Regions from separate parts of the Streptomyces sp. NPDC107546 genome, predicted to be linked through region 4. Evidence: riboswitches for the same ligand, from Rfam matches in the RefSeq annotation. Region 4 holds a riboswitch; each other region holds the start of a gene.

Evidence for each region. Region 4 has a riboswitch for S-adenosylmethionine ahead of thrC (threonine synthase). Riboswitches for the same ligand answer to the same signal wherever they lie in the genome.
Region 1: linked by a shared signal. The riboswitch ahead of ACZ7L1_RS31985 (putative leader peptide) and the one ahead of thrC (threonine synthase) in region 4 are both predicted to bind S-adenosylmethionine.
Region 2: linked by a shared signal. The riboswitch ahead of ACZ7L1_RS32065 (amino acid ABC transporter permease) and the one ahead of thrC (threonine synthase) in region 4 are both predicted to bind S-adenosylmethionine.
Region 3: linked by a shared signal. The riboswitch ahead of ACZ7L1_RS03070 (aminotransferase class V-fold PLP-dependent enzyme) and the one ahead of thrC (threonine synthase) in region 4 are both predicted to bind S-adenosylmethionine.

What each region holds. Positions count from the first base shown of each region.
Region 1 is NZ_JBVKBA010000032.1:34,840-38,835, reverse strand. It holds gene ACZ7L1_RS31995 (LLM class F420-dependent oxidoreductase) at 1-807, shown strand, start outside; gene ACZ7L1_RS31990 (DUF1684 domain-containing protein) at 877-1,701, shown strand; SAM riboswitch class IV at 1,790-1,904, shown strand; gene ACZ7L1_RS31985 (putative leader peptide) at 1,924-2,055, shown strand; gene ACZ7L1_RS31980 (hypothetical protein) at 2,297-2,422, shown strand; gene ACZ7L1_RS31975 (hypothetical protein) at 2,433-2,594, opposite strand; gene ACZ7L1_RS31970 (AbfB domain-containing protein) at 2,645-3,025, opposite strand; partial or broken gene ACZ7L1_RS31965 (family 43 glycosylhydrolase) at 3,098-3,996, opposite strand, start outside.
Region 2 is NZ_JBVKBA010000032.1:52,939-56,934, reverse strand. It holds gene ACZ7L1_RS32075 (transporter substrate-binding domain-containing protein) at 1-273, opposite strand, end outside; gene ACZ7L1_RS32070 (amino acid ABC transporter ATP-binding protein) at 337-1,134, opposite strand; gene ACZ7L1_RS32065 (amino acid ABC transporter permease) at 1,131-2,111, opposite strand; SAM riboswitch class IV at 2,434-2,542, opposite strand; partial or broken gene ACZ7L1_RS32060 (glutathione S-transferase family protein) at 2,581-2,871, opposite strand; gene ACZ7L1_RS32055 (4Fe-4S binding protein) at 3,253-3,585, opposite strand; gene ACZ7L1_RS32050 (FAD-dependent oxidoreductase) at 3,582-3,996, opposite strand, start outside.
Region 3 is NZ_JBVKBA010000002.1:113,331-117,326, reverse strand. It holds gene ACZ7L1_RS03080 (rhomboid family intramembrane serine protease) at 1-178, shown strand, start outside; gene ACZ7L1_RS03075 (Lrp/AsnC family transcriptional regulator) at 175-456, shown strand; gene ACZ7L1_RS03070 (aminotransferase class V-fold PLP-dependent enzyme) at 499-1,860, opposite strand; SAM riboswitch class IV at 2,046-2,162, opposite strand; gene ACZ7L1_RS03065 (hypothetical protein) at 2,243-2,416, opposite strand; gene ACZ7L1_RS03060 (PRC-barrel domain-containing protein) at 2,442-2,798, opposite strand; gene trpD (anthranilate phosphoribosyltransferase) at 2,892-3,956, opposite strand.
Region 4 is NZ_JBVKBA010000018.1:125,164-129,159, reverse strand. It holds gene ACZ7L1_RS25375 (cold-shock protein) at 1-129, opposite strand, end outside; gene ACZ7L1_RS25370 (MoaD/ThiS family protein) at 579-854, opposite strand; gene thrC (threonine synthase) at 907-2,187, opposite strand; SAM riboswitch class I at 2,206-2,349, opposite strand; gene ACZ7L1_RS25360 (glucosyl-3-phosphoglycerate synthase) at 2,542-3,486, shown strand; gene ACZ7L1_RS25355 (alpha,alpha-trehalose-phosphate synthase (UDP-forming)) at 3,592-3,996, shown strand, end outside.

The DNA of each region.
Region 1 (3,996 bases), on a different contig from region 4:
TTCGGCGCGGACTCACCCCAGCTCGCGGCGAGCGTCGGGCGCGAGGTGCCCGGACTGCAGGTCGGCACCTCCGCCATCCCCGTCTTCGGCCGGCACCCGCTGCTCGTCTCCAGCCAGGCCCAGACCGCCCAGGCCGCGACCCACGGCCGCTATCACCTCGGTCTGGCTCTGGGCACGAAACTGCTGACGGAGACGGGCTTCGGCCTGCCTTTCGAACGACCCATCGCCCGGCTGCGTGAATTCCTCACCGCCCTGCGGCAGTTGACCAAGACCGGTACGGCCGACTTTCACGGCGAGCTGCTCACCGCCACCACACCGATCCCGGCGCGGGTACCAGGTGCCGAGAACGGCGTCCCCCTGCTCGTCGCCGCGATGGGGCCGCAGGCTCTGCGGGCCAGCGGCGAGCTTGCCGACGGAATCCTGCCCTATCTGGCAGGACCGCGCGCCCTGGCGGACCACATCGTGCCCGCCCTGAACGCCGCGGCCGAGGCCGCAGGCCGCCCCGCGCCCAGGATCGTGGCCCTGGTGCCCGGCGTGGTCACGGACGATGTCGACGCGGTGCGGGCCAAGGCCACCGAGAACCTCGCCTTCTACGAACAGATCCCATCCTACGCGCGAGTCATCGAACTCTCCGGCGGCCGGCGGGCCGCCGACCTGGCCGTGATCGGCGACGAGAAGACGGTCGAGGCCGAGGTACGCCGTTACCGCGACGCCGGCGCCACCGAGGTCGTGTTCTCGGGCACCGAGATCGCGGGAGAAGCCGATCGCCGACGCACCTGGCGACTCCTCGGCGAACTGGCCGGCTGAGTACACCCGTCCGCTCGACAACCCCCTGTATCCCCTGCCCGAAGGCCCCCGGCACAAAGGAGATCCCCCATGACCACCGAGGCCGCCACCACGGACCTCCACGCCTTCACCGAGACCTGGCTGGAGTGGTACCGAGCTCAGGAGGCCCGGCTCGCCGCCCCGCACGGGTTCCTGGCGATCACCGGCCTGCACTGGCTCGACGACCGACCCCAGCGCTTCCCGGACGCGCCCGGTGCGTGGCGCACCGGCCCTGAAGGCGTCGTCGTAGACCTCGACGACGCCGAGGAATTGGTCGTCGACGGGGCGCCGGTGCGCGGCGAGCACCGCTTCGGCGTGCTTCCCGAGCGCGGCGGCGTCGACGCCCTCTGGGGAGACGCCGTCATCGAGATCGCCAGGCGCGGCGGCCAGGACATCGTGCGCCCCCGGCACCCGGACGCGCCGCTGCGCACGGCTTTCACCGGAACGCCCGCCTACGCCCCCGACCCGCGCTGGGCCGTGACGGGCCGCTACATCCCCTTCGACACTCCGCGGCCGACCACCGTGGGCGCCGCGGTCGAGGGCCTTGAGCATGTCTACGACGCCCCGGGCAGAGTCGAGTTCGAACTCGACGGGCGCCCGCTGTCGCTGACCGCGTTCCCCGGCCACGGTGCGGGACGGCTGATGGTGCTGTTCACCGACGAGACCTCCGGGGTCACCACCTACGCCGCCAACCGGGCCCTGGCCCTCGATCCGCCCGCCGCCGACGGTACGGTCGTCCTGGACTTCAACCGTGCCACCAACCTGCCGTGCGCCTACACGGACCTGGCCACCTGCCCGCTGCCCCCAGCCGAGAACCGGCTGCCGGTGGCGATCGAGGCCGGCCAGAAGATTCCCCGCGAGCGCGGCGGCTCCTGAGCTGGACGCACTCTCGCCCCGACTCCCCATACAAGGCGTCCTTTTGCGCCGTTGGCGTACGACAAGACCGCTCCGTACGATCACGAACGGCATTGAGTGTCAGCGTCAAGCCCTGGCTCGCTGACCGGCAACCCTCCCGCGCGGTGGGGGTGCGCCAGGTGAAAGCCCGCCGGGATCACCGATGATGTCCGCAAGCGCGTGGCCCCGTGACCGGGGCCGGATATGTGGAGGACCGATATGCGGCACGGTGGTGACCTCAGCGCCCGCTTCGCCGGCGCCACCGTGTTCTCCCGTCTCTCGCGCCGGCGTCACATCGACCTCAAGCGCTTGACCAGCTGTCTCTGTCAAGCCTGACGGGCCTTCCCGCCGCTGGTCGCAGTACGGCACCTGTCGTCGCCGCACCCGCCTGCGCCTGATCTCCGTCTGTCTTTGATCCCCCCTTGACGAGCGCAATCCCGGCGGCCAGTACGAGATCCCCGCCAGCTGCTTCCTTGGTCGGGAAGTAGTGGTCGAGCTGCGATCTGCCGGCGATCTGCTGATGCCCGCGGCGCGGCGGAGCTGCTCGTTGTTCGTCGCATGGACTCCCTTTGTGTGGATGAGTTCCGCAGCGTGCTCCACGATGGGGGCGTCGCAGGTGATGGTCGCGGAGTGGGTGTCCAAGCTCACCGCGGACAAGCTCCAGAAGCTGGCCGACCTCGGGCTGGAGTGGGCGGCTGCCTGAAGCGGTGCGGTCAGACCGACCGTCGGTGGCGGGCGAGGGCGGCGTGGAGTTCGCTGTGCAGCAGGTCGGGCAGGGCGGCGCCCGTCACCGGCGGCGCCAGCCAGGACCGGCAGATCGTCAGCGTCCGACCGACGGCCCGCGAGGCCGCGTCCGACCGGCGAAACGGGGTCACATCCTGCCAGGACGTGACCCCGTTTCTGCTGTACGAGCCGCACACGGCGGTCAGGCCCAGGGGCTGACCGGTGTGAAGGAACTGTCGGCGCGGAAGGTGGCGTTGTCCTGGTAGGTGTCGAGGCGCAGCTCGTAGTTGTAGTGGCGGATGTAGCGGCCGGGGTAGTTGTACGATTCCAGGCTGACCGAGCCGGTGGTCGAACCGGGCCGGGCGCAGTAGGTGGCGTCCTTGTTGAAGAGTGCCGTGCCGTTGCTCGCGTCGGCGCGGATCCGGAAGTCCTTGTGGCGCAGGTAGCGGCCGGAGGGGTCACGGAAGGAGTAGCAGCTTCCGTCGGCCAGGCCGGGGACGACGGTGAAGGTGGCGCTCTGCTTGACCGCCGTGGTGCTGGAGGACGTCACCGGGTCGAGGTAGCCCAGGCTGTCCGAGCGCACGACGGCGTAACGGCCGGGGAAGTTGACGGACCGGAGCGAGCGGGTGGTGTTCGTGGGCAGGGCGGTACCGCCCGAGACGGGGTCGACGCTGCTCAGGGTGGGGACGACCTTCTTGATCAGGCCGTCGGTGTCGAACTCCATCTTGTCGACGGTGGTTTCGCGGTGGGTGCCGTCACCGCCGGGGATGGCGAAGCGGTGGTAGGCGATGTACCAGTCGTCGGTGCCCGGCACCTGCACCACGGAGTGGTGACCGGTGCCCTTGATACCGAGCGAAAGGTCCTTCTCCAGGATCACGCCCCGCTTGGTCCAGGGTCCGGTGGGCGAAGAGCCGGTGGCGTAGGCGACCCGGTAGTTCTCGTCGCGCGTGTCGTTCTCCGACCACATGAGGTAGTAGGTGCCCTTGCGCTTGATGACGAAGGAGCCTTCGTTGTAGCCGCTGGGAGTGATCTCGGTGACCTTCGAGGCGTCGAACGAGACCATGTCGTCGTTCAGCGGGACCACGTAGGCGTGACCGTTTCCGAAGTAGAGGTAGGACTGGCCGTCGTCGTCGGTGAAGACGTCCGGGTCGATCATCTGGCCGGCGTAGGCTCCGCGGGCGATCAGCGGCTTGCCCAGGGGGTCCTTGAAGGGACCGGTGGGCGAGTCGGAGACCGCGACACCGATGCTGGTGTCGGCGGAGTAGTAAAGGTAGTACTTCCCGTTCTTCGCGGTCGCCGTCGGGGCCCAGGCCCGGCTGTCGGCCCAGCCGATGTCGGGACCGAGGTCGAGAATGACGCCGTGGTCCGTCCAGTGGACCAGGTCCTTGGACGAGTACGCCTTGAACTGCGTACCGCTCCAGCCCGCGAAACCGTCCGTGGTCGGGTAGATGTAGTACGTGTCGCCGAAGCGGACGATGTTCGGGTCGGCGGTGAGCCCCGGCAGGACCGGGCTCCTCATGATCTGCGCGGAGACCGTCCAGGTCCGCTTCGTCC
Region 2 (3,996 bases), on a different contig from region 4:
GGCACCGATGCCGATCTCCAGCTTGCCGCTCTTCTTGACGGCGGCGGGCAGTTCGGCGCTGATGGACTTGACCTCGGAGACCTTGATGGTGGTCTGGGTGGCGGCGCCGTTGGAGACACGTCCGATGACGACCTCGCCGGACTTGGCGCTGTCGGTGGCGGTGGCCGCGTCGCTGTTGCCACCGCAGGCGGCGAGCCCGGTGGCCAGGGAGGCGACGGCGGTCGCCGCGGTGATGCCGCGTATCAGGCTGCGTCGGGTGAACTGGGTGGGCATGGCCGTTCCTTGTCGCTGAAGGTGATGAGGGTGGCGTGGGGGGAGGTCTGGGGGTGCGGAGGGTCAGAGGACCTTGCTGAGGAAGTCCCTGGTCCGCTCGTGCCGGGGGTTGTCGAGGATCTCGGAGGGCGGGCCCTGCTCGACGATCTTGCCGCCGTCGATGAAGACGACCCGGTCGGCGATCTCGCGGGCGAAGCCGATCTCGTGGGTGACGATGATGAGGGTGGTGCCGCTGGTCGCCAGGTCCTTGATGACGGCGAGGACCTCACCGACGAGCTCGGGGTCGAGGGCGGAGGTGGGCTCGTCGAAGAGGATGACTCCGGGGCGCAGGGCGAGGGCTCGGGCGATGGCGACGCGCTGCTGCTGGCCGCCGGAGAGCTGGCGCGGGTAGGCGGCGGTCTTGTCGGCGAGGCCGACCCGGTCGAGGAGTTCGCGGGCGAGTTTCTGGGCCTCGGGCTTGCCGAGCTTCCCGGTGGCGACGGGCGCGGCAGCGACGTTGTCCAGCACGGTCAGGTGCGGGAACAGGTTGAAGTTCTGGAAGACGAAGCCGATCCGGCTGCGCTGGGTGAGGATGGCCCGCTCGCTCAGCTCTTTGAGGCGGTCGCCGTGCCGCTTCACACCGATCGGCTCGCCGTTGACGCTGACGTAGCCGATCTCGGGCTTCTCCAGGTGGTTGATGACCCGCAGCAGCGTGGACTTGCCGGAACCGGACGGGCCGAGGATCACGGTGATCTCGCCGGGCCGGACCGTCAGGTCGACGCCGTTCAGCACCCGGTGGGTGCCGTACCACTTGTGCACGTCGTGGACCACGACGGTGGCGGCCTCGACGTCCGCCAGGGCCTCGATGGTGTCGGCGGTCATACGGCGGCCTCCCGGCGGATACGGGCCCGCAGGTCGGTGAGCCCGGTGCGGAGCTTCTGCAGCGGCGTCGGCGGCAGGCTGCGGGTGGCACCGCGGGCGTAGTACCGCTCGACGTAGAACTGGACGACGGAGACGACGCTGGTCAGGATCAGGTACCAGACGGTGACGACCAGCAGCAGCGGCACGATGTCGCCGGGGTAGGTGGAACCCATGGTCTGCGCGGAGCCGAACAGGTCGAGCAGGGAGACGTAGAAGACCAGCGAGGTGCCCTTGATCAGGCCGATGAGCTGGTTGACGTAGTTCGGGATGATCGAGCGCAGCGCCTGCGGGAAGACGATCCTGCGGAACTGGTAGCCCTTCGGCAGGCCCAGCGCCGCGGCCGCCTCGTGCTGGCCCTGGTCGACGGAGAGGATCCCGCCGCGGACCACCTCGGCCGCGTAGGCCGCCTCGTTGAGGCTGAGGCCGACGACCGCGACGACCATGTCGGTGGCGAGTCTCGACTCGTCGAAGGAGAAGAAGGCCGGGCCGAAGGGGATGCCGACGCTCAACGTCTTGTACAGGGCGCTGAAGTTGTAGAGGAAGATCAGCACCACGATGAGCGGGATCGAGCGCAGCGCCCAGACGTAGGTCCAGCTGATCGCGCGCAGCACCGGGCTTTTCGAGAGCCGGCCCAGTGCGAGCACGATGCCGCCGACAAGACCTAGCACCGCACTGTAGGCGGTGACTTCGAGGGTGATCACGAGGCCGTCGAGGATGGTGGGGCGCAGGAACCAGTAACTCCAGCGGTCCCACTGGTAGAAGGAGTTGGTGACCAGTCCGTGCACGAACTGGGCGACCAGGACCAGTACGACCGCGGTGGCGATCCAGCGTCCGGGGCGCCGCAGCGGCAGAACTCGCTGTGCGCTGAGGGGCTTTGACGGTTCGTCGGCGGTCGGCGCCTCGGCGAGGATGACGGTGGCTCCAGGGGGTTCACTCATGGTGGGCTCCGGCTGGGTGGGAACATCCCGGAAGCACGGCGGCATGCGGCGGCGCACACGACGGCGAGGTACCGGGCGGGGAGGGCAACGGCACACCGCGGGCGCGGTGTTCGTCAGGAAGTGCGGGGACTGCGGGGAGGTGTCAGCCCCGACAGCGGGCACGGCCCGGTGCGGTACACAGTGCGCTGTTCACGCGGAGCAGATCGACGGCACGGTCGGCGACGAGCAGGTTCGCATACGGCCGTACGCAGCCCTGCGGGCGGCGCGTCGCCGTCCTGGGAGCTGCGTGCATGGCGTCACCGTCACTCTTCCGGCCCTGGGGGCCTCGCGCTTACCGAAACTTCATCGGTCGGGTCGTCACCTGGGGCACCCCACCGCGGCGCGAGGGTTGCCGGTCAGCAAGCCAGGGCTTGACGCTGACACTCATGACCGTTCTGAGCCGTAATTAAGACAACGGCCCGAACATATGTCAACGGCGGTCCACCAGATGGAACGGCCAGAGGGCGGCGTAGGCCGTCCAGTCCAGGATACGGATGGCCGCTCCGGAGTCCTCCAGGCCCCGGCAGTGGGCGCTGTGGCGGCGTTCGATGCCGTCGAGGTCGAGGTGGCCGCCGAGGGCCGGGTGAACGGCCAGGCGGCAGCCGTGGGCCCACAGCGTGGGATGGTCGGCGACGCGCTGGACGGCTGCGGCATCCAGGTGATCGCGGTGCACGGTGTCGAGCTGGACCAGGGCGACCCACAACTCGACATCGGCGGCGGAGCGCAGGGCACAGGTTTCCCATAGCAACCGTCGGGAGGCGACGGTCTCCTGTGATGGAACTCGCACCGATGTCCTCGGCCGGGTCGGGGCGCCCGAGGACATCGCGTGGTGCGCGGTGTATCCGGCGTCGGACGAGTCGGCGTGGGTGACGTGCCGACGAGCAGCGTGCTCACTGCTGAAGGCTCACACAAAAGGGCCCCGCCGGCTCTCGCCCGCGAGGACCCTTCGCACCGTCGTGACCACAGGATTTGAACCTGCGACCTTTGCCCACTTTTGCGGATCGTCAGAGTGGCGTGCGACAAGTCAACCTTCGAGGTCGGTGTCCAGCGTCCTCGGCCGAGTGAGGAGTCTGGGTGTTGAACCTGCGCCGGCTCAGGCCGGTCAGTCCGGATACTCCGGTCCGACCGCGGTGCGGGCACCGAGCGTCCTTCCCCTGCCCCAGCCGAGTTCACGCCGGTATCCGCCGAGCAGACCGGATTCCTCGAGCTGTGTCACATCACGGAAGCGCGAGCCCGGAGCGACCGCGGTCACCAGCGGGGCGACGAACAGCGCGTCGGTCGGGCAGTACGCCTCGCACTGGAAGCAGGTCTGGCAGCTGTCCTGTCGCGCGATCACCGGAACGCCGTCGGCGCCGCGGTCGAAGACGCGCGTCGGGCACACCTCGATGCACCGGTCGCAGGCGATGCAGCGGTCCGGCTCGACGATCTCGATCATGCGGCTCGGCCTCCGATCGTGACCAGTGCCCGCGACGCCGGCTCGGGAGTGCTCCAGACCTCGTCGAGCCCACCGGTGAGCAGCCGATAGTGCTGGGCCGGATCCTGCGTCGGCTTGTCGGCCCGCTTGCGCATACCGCGCGATTCGGTGCGCTGCAGTGCCGCGTGGTACATCCAGCGGCCGTGAGCCACCATCGCGGCCGCTTCCCTGGCCCGGAAGAGCTCCTCACCGCTCGCCCCCAGCCCTTCGCGGATCGCGGACCACGTCCCGTGCAGCGACCGCAGAGCCGGCTCGAGACGGTCCGCGTGCCGCAGGTAGTTGCGGTCGTACGGCAGGACCTCACGCTGTACGGCGGCGACGACCTCACGATGGCCGACGTTCACGGCACCGGTCGGGCGAAGGCCGGCCGTC
Region 3 (3,996 bases), on a different contig from region 4:
GTTCTGGGCGTCCCTGCAGTGGATGGCGGCGGGCCGGGCCGCGCAGGGGCCCGGGGTGGCCTACCTGGCCCACCTGGTGGGGTTCTCGCTGGGGTTCCTCTATGCGTGGGTGCGCTACGTGCCTACGAGTAGGGTGAAACCACCAGCCCAGGCCCCCGAGGGAGAACAGCAGCCGTGATCACCGCGATCGTGCTCATCAAGACCAGCGTGGACCGGATCCCCGAGATCGCGGAGCGGATCGCCTCGCTGGATTCCGTCAGCGAGGTCTTCTCCGTGACGGGGACGTACGACCTGATCGCCATGGTGCGGGTGAAGGAGCACGAGGAGCTGGCGGACGTCATCCCCGGGCGGATCAGCAAGATCCCGGGGGTCGAGGCGACGGACACCCACGTGGCGTTCCGTACCTACTCCCAGCACGACCTGGAGGCGGCGTTCGCGATCGGGCTGGACGCCTGATCCGCCCGATCCGCTGAACGCCGCCTCACCGGCCCTACCGGTTCAGACCGCCGGGACGCAGCGGCCGTTCTCCGTGCGGTACTGCCACCGCGCGCCGTCGCTCACCAGTTCCGTCACCGCGTTGACGAAGCGCTCCACATGCTCGTCGGGGGTGCCGGCGCCGAAGCTCACCCGGATCGCGTTGAGGGACTTCTCCCCGGGCGCCGCCTCGGGGGCGCCGCACTCGCCCTGGGTCTGGGGGTCGCTGCCGAGCAGGGTGCGGACCAGCGGGTGGGCGCAGAACAGGCCGTCGCGGACGCCGATGCCGTACTCGGCGGAGAGCGCGGCGGCGAAGTGGGAGCTGTTCCAGCCCTCGACGACGAAGGAGATCACGCCGACGCGGGGGGCGTCGTCGCCGAAGAGGGAGAGGATCCTGACCTCGGGGACGTCGGCGAGGGCCTCCGTGACCCTGCGGATCAGGTGCTGCTCGCGGGCGACCAGGGTGTCGAAGCCGGCCTCGGTGAGGGCCTTGCAGGCGGAGGCGATGGCGTAGGCGCCGATCACGTTCGGGGAGCCGGCCTCGTGACGGGCCGCCGTGTCGTGCCACTCCACGTCCACTCCTCCGTCCGTCCGGCGCGTGACCTTGCGGCTGGCGCCGCCGCCCGCGAGGTACGGCTCGGCCTGGCGCAGCCAGTCGGCGCGGCCGGCCAGGACGCCGGAGCCGAAGGGGGCGTAGAGCTTGTGGCCCGAGAAGGCGACCCAGTCCACGTCGAGGTCCTTGACGGACACCGGGTGGTGCGGGGCGAGCTGGGCGGCGTCCAGGACGATACGGGCGCCGTGCGCATGGGCGGCCGCCGCCAGCTCCTGTACCGGCCACAGCTCACCGGTGACGTTGGAGGCACCGGTGACGCAGACCAGGGCCGGGCCGTAGGGGTCGCGGTCGGCGAGGGCGCGCTCCAGGGTCTCGACGGCCTGCCGGGGGCTGCTCGGGGCGTCGAGGTAGGTGACCCGGGCGTCCCGCCACGGCAGCAGGGAGGCGTGGTGCTCGGTCTCGAAGACGAAGACCTGGCAGTCGGCCGGGAGGGCGGCGGCGAGGAGGTTGAGCGAGTCGGTGGTGGAGCGGGTGAAGACCACCTGGTCGGTGTCGCGGCAGTCGAGGAACTCGGCGACCGTGCGGCGGGCGTTCTCGAACAGGTCGGTGGACAGCTGGGAGAGGTAGCCGGCGCCGCGGTGGACGCTGCCGTAGTACGGGGCGTACGCCGCCACGTCGTCCCAGACGCGCTGCAGCGCGGGGGCGCTGGCCGCGTAGTCGAGGGCGGCGTAGGTGACGTCGCCGCCGGTGACGAGCGGGACGGTGACATCGCGCCCCAGAACGGGCAGCGGGGCACAGACGGACTGGTCGACGGCAAGGGTGGAGACGGACATGGGTGTACTCCCGTAGGGCAGGCGAGACTCACCGGTGCCGGAGGCGCGCACGGGCGCAGCGGTGTCCACGGCACGGAGAAGGTGAAAGGAAAAAGGAGCGCGGAGGCGGGGCTCTGCGGCCCTAACGCATTCGCTTGCTCACGGAAGGCTCCCTCGAACGACCAGGACCCCTGGAAGGCACGAGGGGTCCGCGCTTGCCGCAGACCTCGCTGCCTGCGACCTGGTCCTCACCCGGGGCACCCCGCCACGGACGGAGGGTTGCCGGACAGCCGGCCGGGGCCGAATGGCTGTCGCTCATGACCTGATGTGGAAACTACGACAGGTGATCAGCTGCTCGCAACTTCTGTCCGTATACCGGGACGGGCGGACCCGTCCCGGTGCGTCACCGAATCAGGTGGTGCTTCGAGTGCCGCCCCCAGCGCATACCGAACAGAAGGAGGCTGGCCAGGAAGACCACTATGCCGATGATCAAGAGGTAGAACAGCCCCTTCACGACCACGCCGATGATGCCCAGGGCGACCGCCGCGAGGATCAGGAACAGGAAGAACGCCATCATGGTGACCACTTCCCTCGGCCCGGGGTCAGCGGCGCGCGAGACGGCGTCCGCGGTCGGCACCGGGCTCGTAGGACCTGTCGTAGTGTTTGAAGATCTCTTCTTCCCGCTCGACCGGCAGCACGTCGTCCACGCCGATGGACGGCGCTTTGCGTACCTGCCCCTTGGAGTGGGCCACCTGGACGTATCCGGGTCCCACGGTCGCCTCGTCGATGGGGACGAAGACGAGCCTCTGCCGGGTCACCAGCCCGGTGCGGACGGTGGCCATGGCGGGCGTGTCGGTGGTGGTGTCGACGTACACCGCCTCAAGGGACCCGATCTTGCGGCCCTTGGCGTCGATCACGTCCCGGTTGCGCCACTCGCGGATATCGGCTGAATGGATCATGCCCAGCCTCCTTGCGGCCCGCGGGAGAGCTGCCTTTGTCTCACTGTACTCCAGCCAGCCTGACCTGGCCTTTTCCGCGGGGCGTGCCCGGAGTCAGGCGTTACTGGCGGCCACCCACCGCTCCAGGGCACGCTTGGCCGCGCCCGAGTCGATCGACTCGGCGGCCTTGGCCATGCCGGTGCGGATCTGGTCCGCCAGCGGGCCGTCACCCGGCTCCAGCGCCACCAGCGCCGCTGCAGAGTTCAGCAGGACGGCGTCCCGTACCGGGCCCGTCTCCCCGTCGAGAAGGCGGCGGGCGACCTCGGCGTTGTGGGACGGGTCGCCGCCGCGCAGGGCCTGAACCGGGACCAGTTCGATACCGGCGTCCCGCGGGTCGAAGGTCTCCTCGGTGACCTTGCCGTCGCGGACGATCCAGACGTGGGAGGTGGCAGTCGTCGTCAGCTCGTCGAGGCCGTCGTCGCCGCGGAACACCAGGGAGGAGTTGCCGCGCTCGGCGAGCACCCCCGCGATCATCGGCGCCAGTCGCGGGTCTGCGACGCCGACCGCCTGGGCCTTCACCTTCGCCGGGTTGGTCAGCGGGCCGAGGGCGTTGAAGACGGTCCGGATACCCAGCTGACCGCGCGCGGCGGCGACATGGCGCAGGGCGGGGTGGAACTTCACCGCGAAACAGAAGGTGATGCCCGCCTCCTCCGCGACCTGCGCCACCCGCTGGGGCGTCAGGTCGAGGTTGACGCCCAGCTTTTCCAGGACGTCCGACGAGCCCGACGCCGACGAGGCCGCGCGGTTTCCGTGCTTGACGACCTTGGCCCCCGTGCCGGCCACCACCAGCGCCGACATCGTGGAGATGTTCACCGTCTTCGCGCCGTCGCCGCCCGTGCCGACGATGTCGACCGTGCGACCCGACACCTCGATCACGTTGGCGTGCTCGTACATCGCCCGGACCACGCCGGTGATCTCCTCGACGGTCTCGCCCTTGGCCCGCAGCGCCACCACGAACCCGGCGATCTGCGCGTCCGTCGCCTCGCCGCGCATGATGCGGTCCATCGCCCAGGCCGTGTCGTCCGCGCTCTGGTCGCGGCCCTCGAGGAGCCCGTTCAGCACCTGGGGCCAGGAACGGCCCGCCGCGGTGTCGCCTCCAGCGGGGTGCACAGCGCTCATAAGCCGCTCCTGGGTCGGTGTCCCGGACTACGGGACGCGA
Region 4 (3,996 bases):
CTCTTCAAGGGTGCGGTAGCCGTCCATCTGGATCGCGCTGTAGTGGACGAAGACGTCCGCACCACCGTCGACCGCGATGAAGCCGTACCCCTTCTCCGCGTTGAACCACTTGACGGTGCCCTGAGCCATGCCTAACTCCCCTATTACTGGCCCTTGCACAGATCCACACTTCGCGGATCCGGGTCAGACCTCACCCCCCAACGGTTGGGGGCGTGCGCCGGAACGCGTCGACCGCGGCTGAATGTATCTGTCCAACTGCCGTCTGCAACAGGTCAATCGGACGAGAATTCGGGGCCCGACCGGTCGGGAATGTACGGAGAACTCGCCCGAATTCAGGGCAAGTCGGGCCGGGCGAAGGGAATGAATGGCGCAAAAGCCCTGCACACTTTGGCTGCTTCTTGTCGAGCGCGCGGCAGGTGATCGCGGGTCCGGAAGGGGAGTCCGGGAGCGCGTTCCCCAACTCTACCGCGCTCAACCATGCAGAATTGCCCCCTCCGTTTCTCTCACGGAGAGGGCAATTCGATGAACTCTCGGTTACCTGCGTTACCGAGGGTAAGGATCGCGCGTCCGAACGACCGTCAGCCGCCCGCGACCGCGGGGATGATGGAGACGCCCGCGCCGTCCGGGGTGGCGGTCTGAAGGCCCTGCTCGAAGCGGACGTCGTCGTCGTTCACGTAGACGTTGACGAAGCGGCGCAGCTTGCCCTGGTCGTCCAGGACGCGGGCGGCGATGCCGGTGTGGTTCTTCTCCAGGTCGGCGATGACCTCGGCGAGGGTCGCGCCCTCGGCGGTGACCTCGGCCCGGCCGCCCGTGTAGGTGCGCAGGATGGTGGGGATGCGGACGTTGACGCTCATCGGGGGATGACCTCCGGTCGGGGTACGGCTGCTGGGTTGTGGCGGGAGGAGATCAGACGAGACCGGCCTCGCGGAAGGACTCGAGGGTAGGACGGATCGTCGCGGTCAGCCCCGTGTCGGCCACCGCGTCCAGCGTCTTCAGACCGTCCCCGGTGTTGAGGACGACCGTCGTCTTCGCCGGGTCGAGGACGCCGTTCTCGATCAGCTTGCGCGTGACACCGACGGTCACGCCGCCCGCCGTCTCGGCGAAGATGCCCTCGGTGCGCGCCAGCAGCTTGATGGCGTCCACGATCTGCTCGTCCGTCACGTCCTCCACGGCGCCGCCCGTGCGGCGGGCGATGTCCAGGACGTACGGGCCGTCGGCCGGGTTGCCGATCGCCAGCGACTTGGCGATGGTGTTCGGCTTCTGCGGCCGCACCACGTCGTGGCCCGCCTTGTACGCGACCGACACCGGCGAGCAGCCCTCGGCCTGCGCACCGAAGATCTTGTACGGCTTGTCCTCGACGAGCCCGAGCTTGATCAGCTCCTGCAGACCCTTGTCGATCTTCGTCAGCTGCGAGCCGGAGGCGATCGGCACCACGATCTGCTCCGGCAGCTCCCAGCCGAGCTGCTCCGCGATCTCGTACGCCAGGGTCTTGGAGCCCTCCGCGTAGTACGGCCGCAGGTTGACGTTGACGAAGCCCCAGCCCTCGCCCGCCGGGTCGCCGATCAGCTCCGAGCAGAAGCGGTTCACGTCGTCGTAGTTGCCCTCGATGCCGACGAGCTCGCCGCCGTAGATCGCGGCCATGACGACCTTGCCCTGCTCCAGGTCGTGCGGGATGAACACGCAGGAGCGGAAGCCGGCACGGGCCGCCGCGGCGCCGACCGCGCCCGCGAGGTTGCCGGTGGAGGAGCAGGACAGGGTGGTGAAGCCGAAGACGCGCGCCGCCTCCAGCGCCTGGGCGACCACGCGGTCCTTGAAGGAGTGCGTCGGGTTACCGGAGTCGTCCTTCACATACAAACCGCCGGTCACGCCGAGTTCCCGAGCGAGGTTGTCGGCCTTGACGAGCTTGGTCCAGCCCGGGTTGAGGTTCGGCTTGTCGGCGACGTCCGCCGGGACCGGCAGCAGCGGCGCATAGCGCCAGATGTTCGCGGGGCCCGCCTCGATGCGCTTCCGCAGTTCCTCGGTGTCGTAGCCGGAGAAGTCGTAGGCGACCTCGAGCGGGCCGAAACACTCCTCGCAGGCGAAGACCGGGCCGAGCGGCACCCGGTGGCCGCACTCGCGGCAGGACAGAGCCGCGGCGGGGCCGAGGTTCACGGAGTCGGTGGTGCTTGCAACTGTCTGCACAGCCATGTCAGGCGAGGCCCTTTCTCCTCATCTTCCTCACGACGCATCTCGCCGTGAGACGGAATTGGCACCTTCCCTAGCCGGGAGCCCCGCCTGCGAAGACGAGAGCCGACTGGAGGGTTGCCGGGGCTTCACCGGGCCGTGTCCCTCTGCCCCTCTGGATGAGCTGTATGTGGTTGTGTCGCCGGCGACGGGCCGGGGTGACCCCGACATGCGATGGTCACCGGCGTTGTTCAAGACTGTAACCGACGGCCGGGAGAGTTGAGATAGTCGTCCGAACCGCGAGATGGATCACAAGAGAGACCATTCGACCGTCCCCGACTCACCCCCCACCCGTACGAACGTGAGGAGCCGCAGACTGTGCTGGAAGAAGTCGAGCGCTGGCTGAGCACCCGCTCCTGGTCCGTCACCGACCGCCCGCTCCACCAGATCATGGCCGCGAAGCGAGCCTCGGGCTCCTCGGTCAGCGTCGTGCTGCCCGCGCTCAACGAGGAGGAGACGGTCGGCGAGATCGTCTCCGCCATCCGCCACGACCTCGTGCGGCAGGTCCCGCTGGTCGACGAGATCGTCGTCGTCGACTCCGGCTCCACCGACCGCACGTCCCAGGTCGCCGCCGCGGCCGGCGCGAGGGTGGTGCACCGCGACACGATCCTGCCACGCATACCGGCCGTGCCCGGCAAGGGCGAGGTGCTCTGGCGCTCCCTGCTCGTCACCGGCGGCGACATCGTCTGCTTCGTCGACGCGGACCTGAAGGAGTTCTCGTCGGACTTCGTGACCGGGATCGTGGGCCCGCTGCTCACCGACCCGGACGTGGACCTGGTGAAGGCGATGTACGACCGGCCGCTGGGCGGCGCAGCGGGCCAGGGCGGCCGCGTCACGGAACTGGTGGCGCGCCCGCTGCTCAACATGCACTGGCCGCAGCTCGCCGGGTTCGTCCAGCCGCTCGGCGGCGAGTACGCGGCCCGCCGATCCCTGCTGGAACGGCTTCCCTTCCCGGTCGGGTACGGCGTCGAGCTCGGCATGCTGGTGGACGCGCTGCACCTGGTGGGCCTGGACGCGCTGGCCCAGGTCGACGTCGGGGTGCGCAAGCACCGCCACCAGGACGGGCAGGCGCTCGGCCGCATGGCCGCCGCGATCTACCGCACGGCCCAGCTCCGCCTGGCCCGCGGCCATCTGGTCCGCCCGGCCCTCACGCAGTTCGAACGGGGGGCGGACGGCTTCGAGCCCCGGACGTACCGGGTGGACACGGAGGAGAGGCCGCCGATGGCGGAGATCGCGGAGTACATGGAACGAAAGGTGGCCTGAACCGTACGCAGCCGGACGTCCGAACGTCCGGACGTGACGGACACGGTTCCGCATACGGCCGAACCGTACGTTTGAGCGTTTTCGGCGCGGGCTAGGTTTCGTGGCATGGCTTCCACGCAGCATGCGCACGGCGCCCGCATCCTCGTCGCCTCCAACCGCGGCCCCGTCTCGTACGCGCTGGACGACTCCGGGCAGCTCACCGCCAAACGGGGCGGAGGCGGTCTGGTGTCCGGTCTGTCGGCGATCGGCCCGGACGCGGACGCGGTCTGGGTGTGCGCGGCCCTGAACGACGGCGACCGCGAGGCCGTACGCCGCACGGGTGGCGCGCTGGATCCGGCCCACACCGGTGGCCGGCGGGTCCGGATGCTCGACATCGACGCGACGGTGTTCTCCGAGGCGTACAACGGCATCGCGAACTCGGTGCTGTGGTTCGTCCACCACATGCTGTACCAGACGCCGCTCGAGCCGGTCTTCGGCAGGGAGTTCCGGCACGCGTGGGCGTCGTACGAG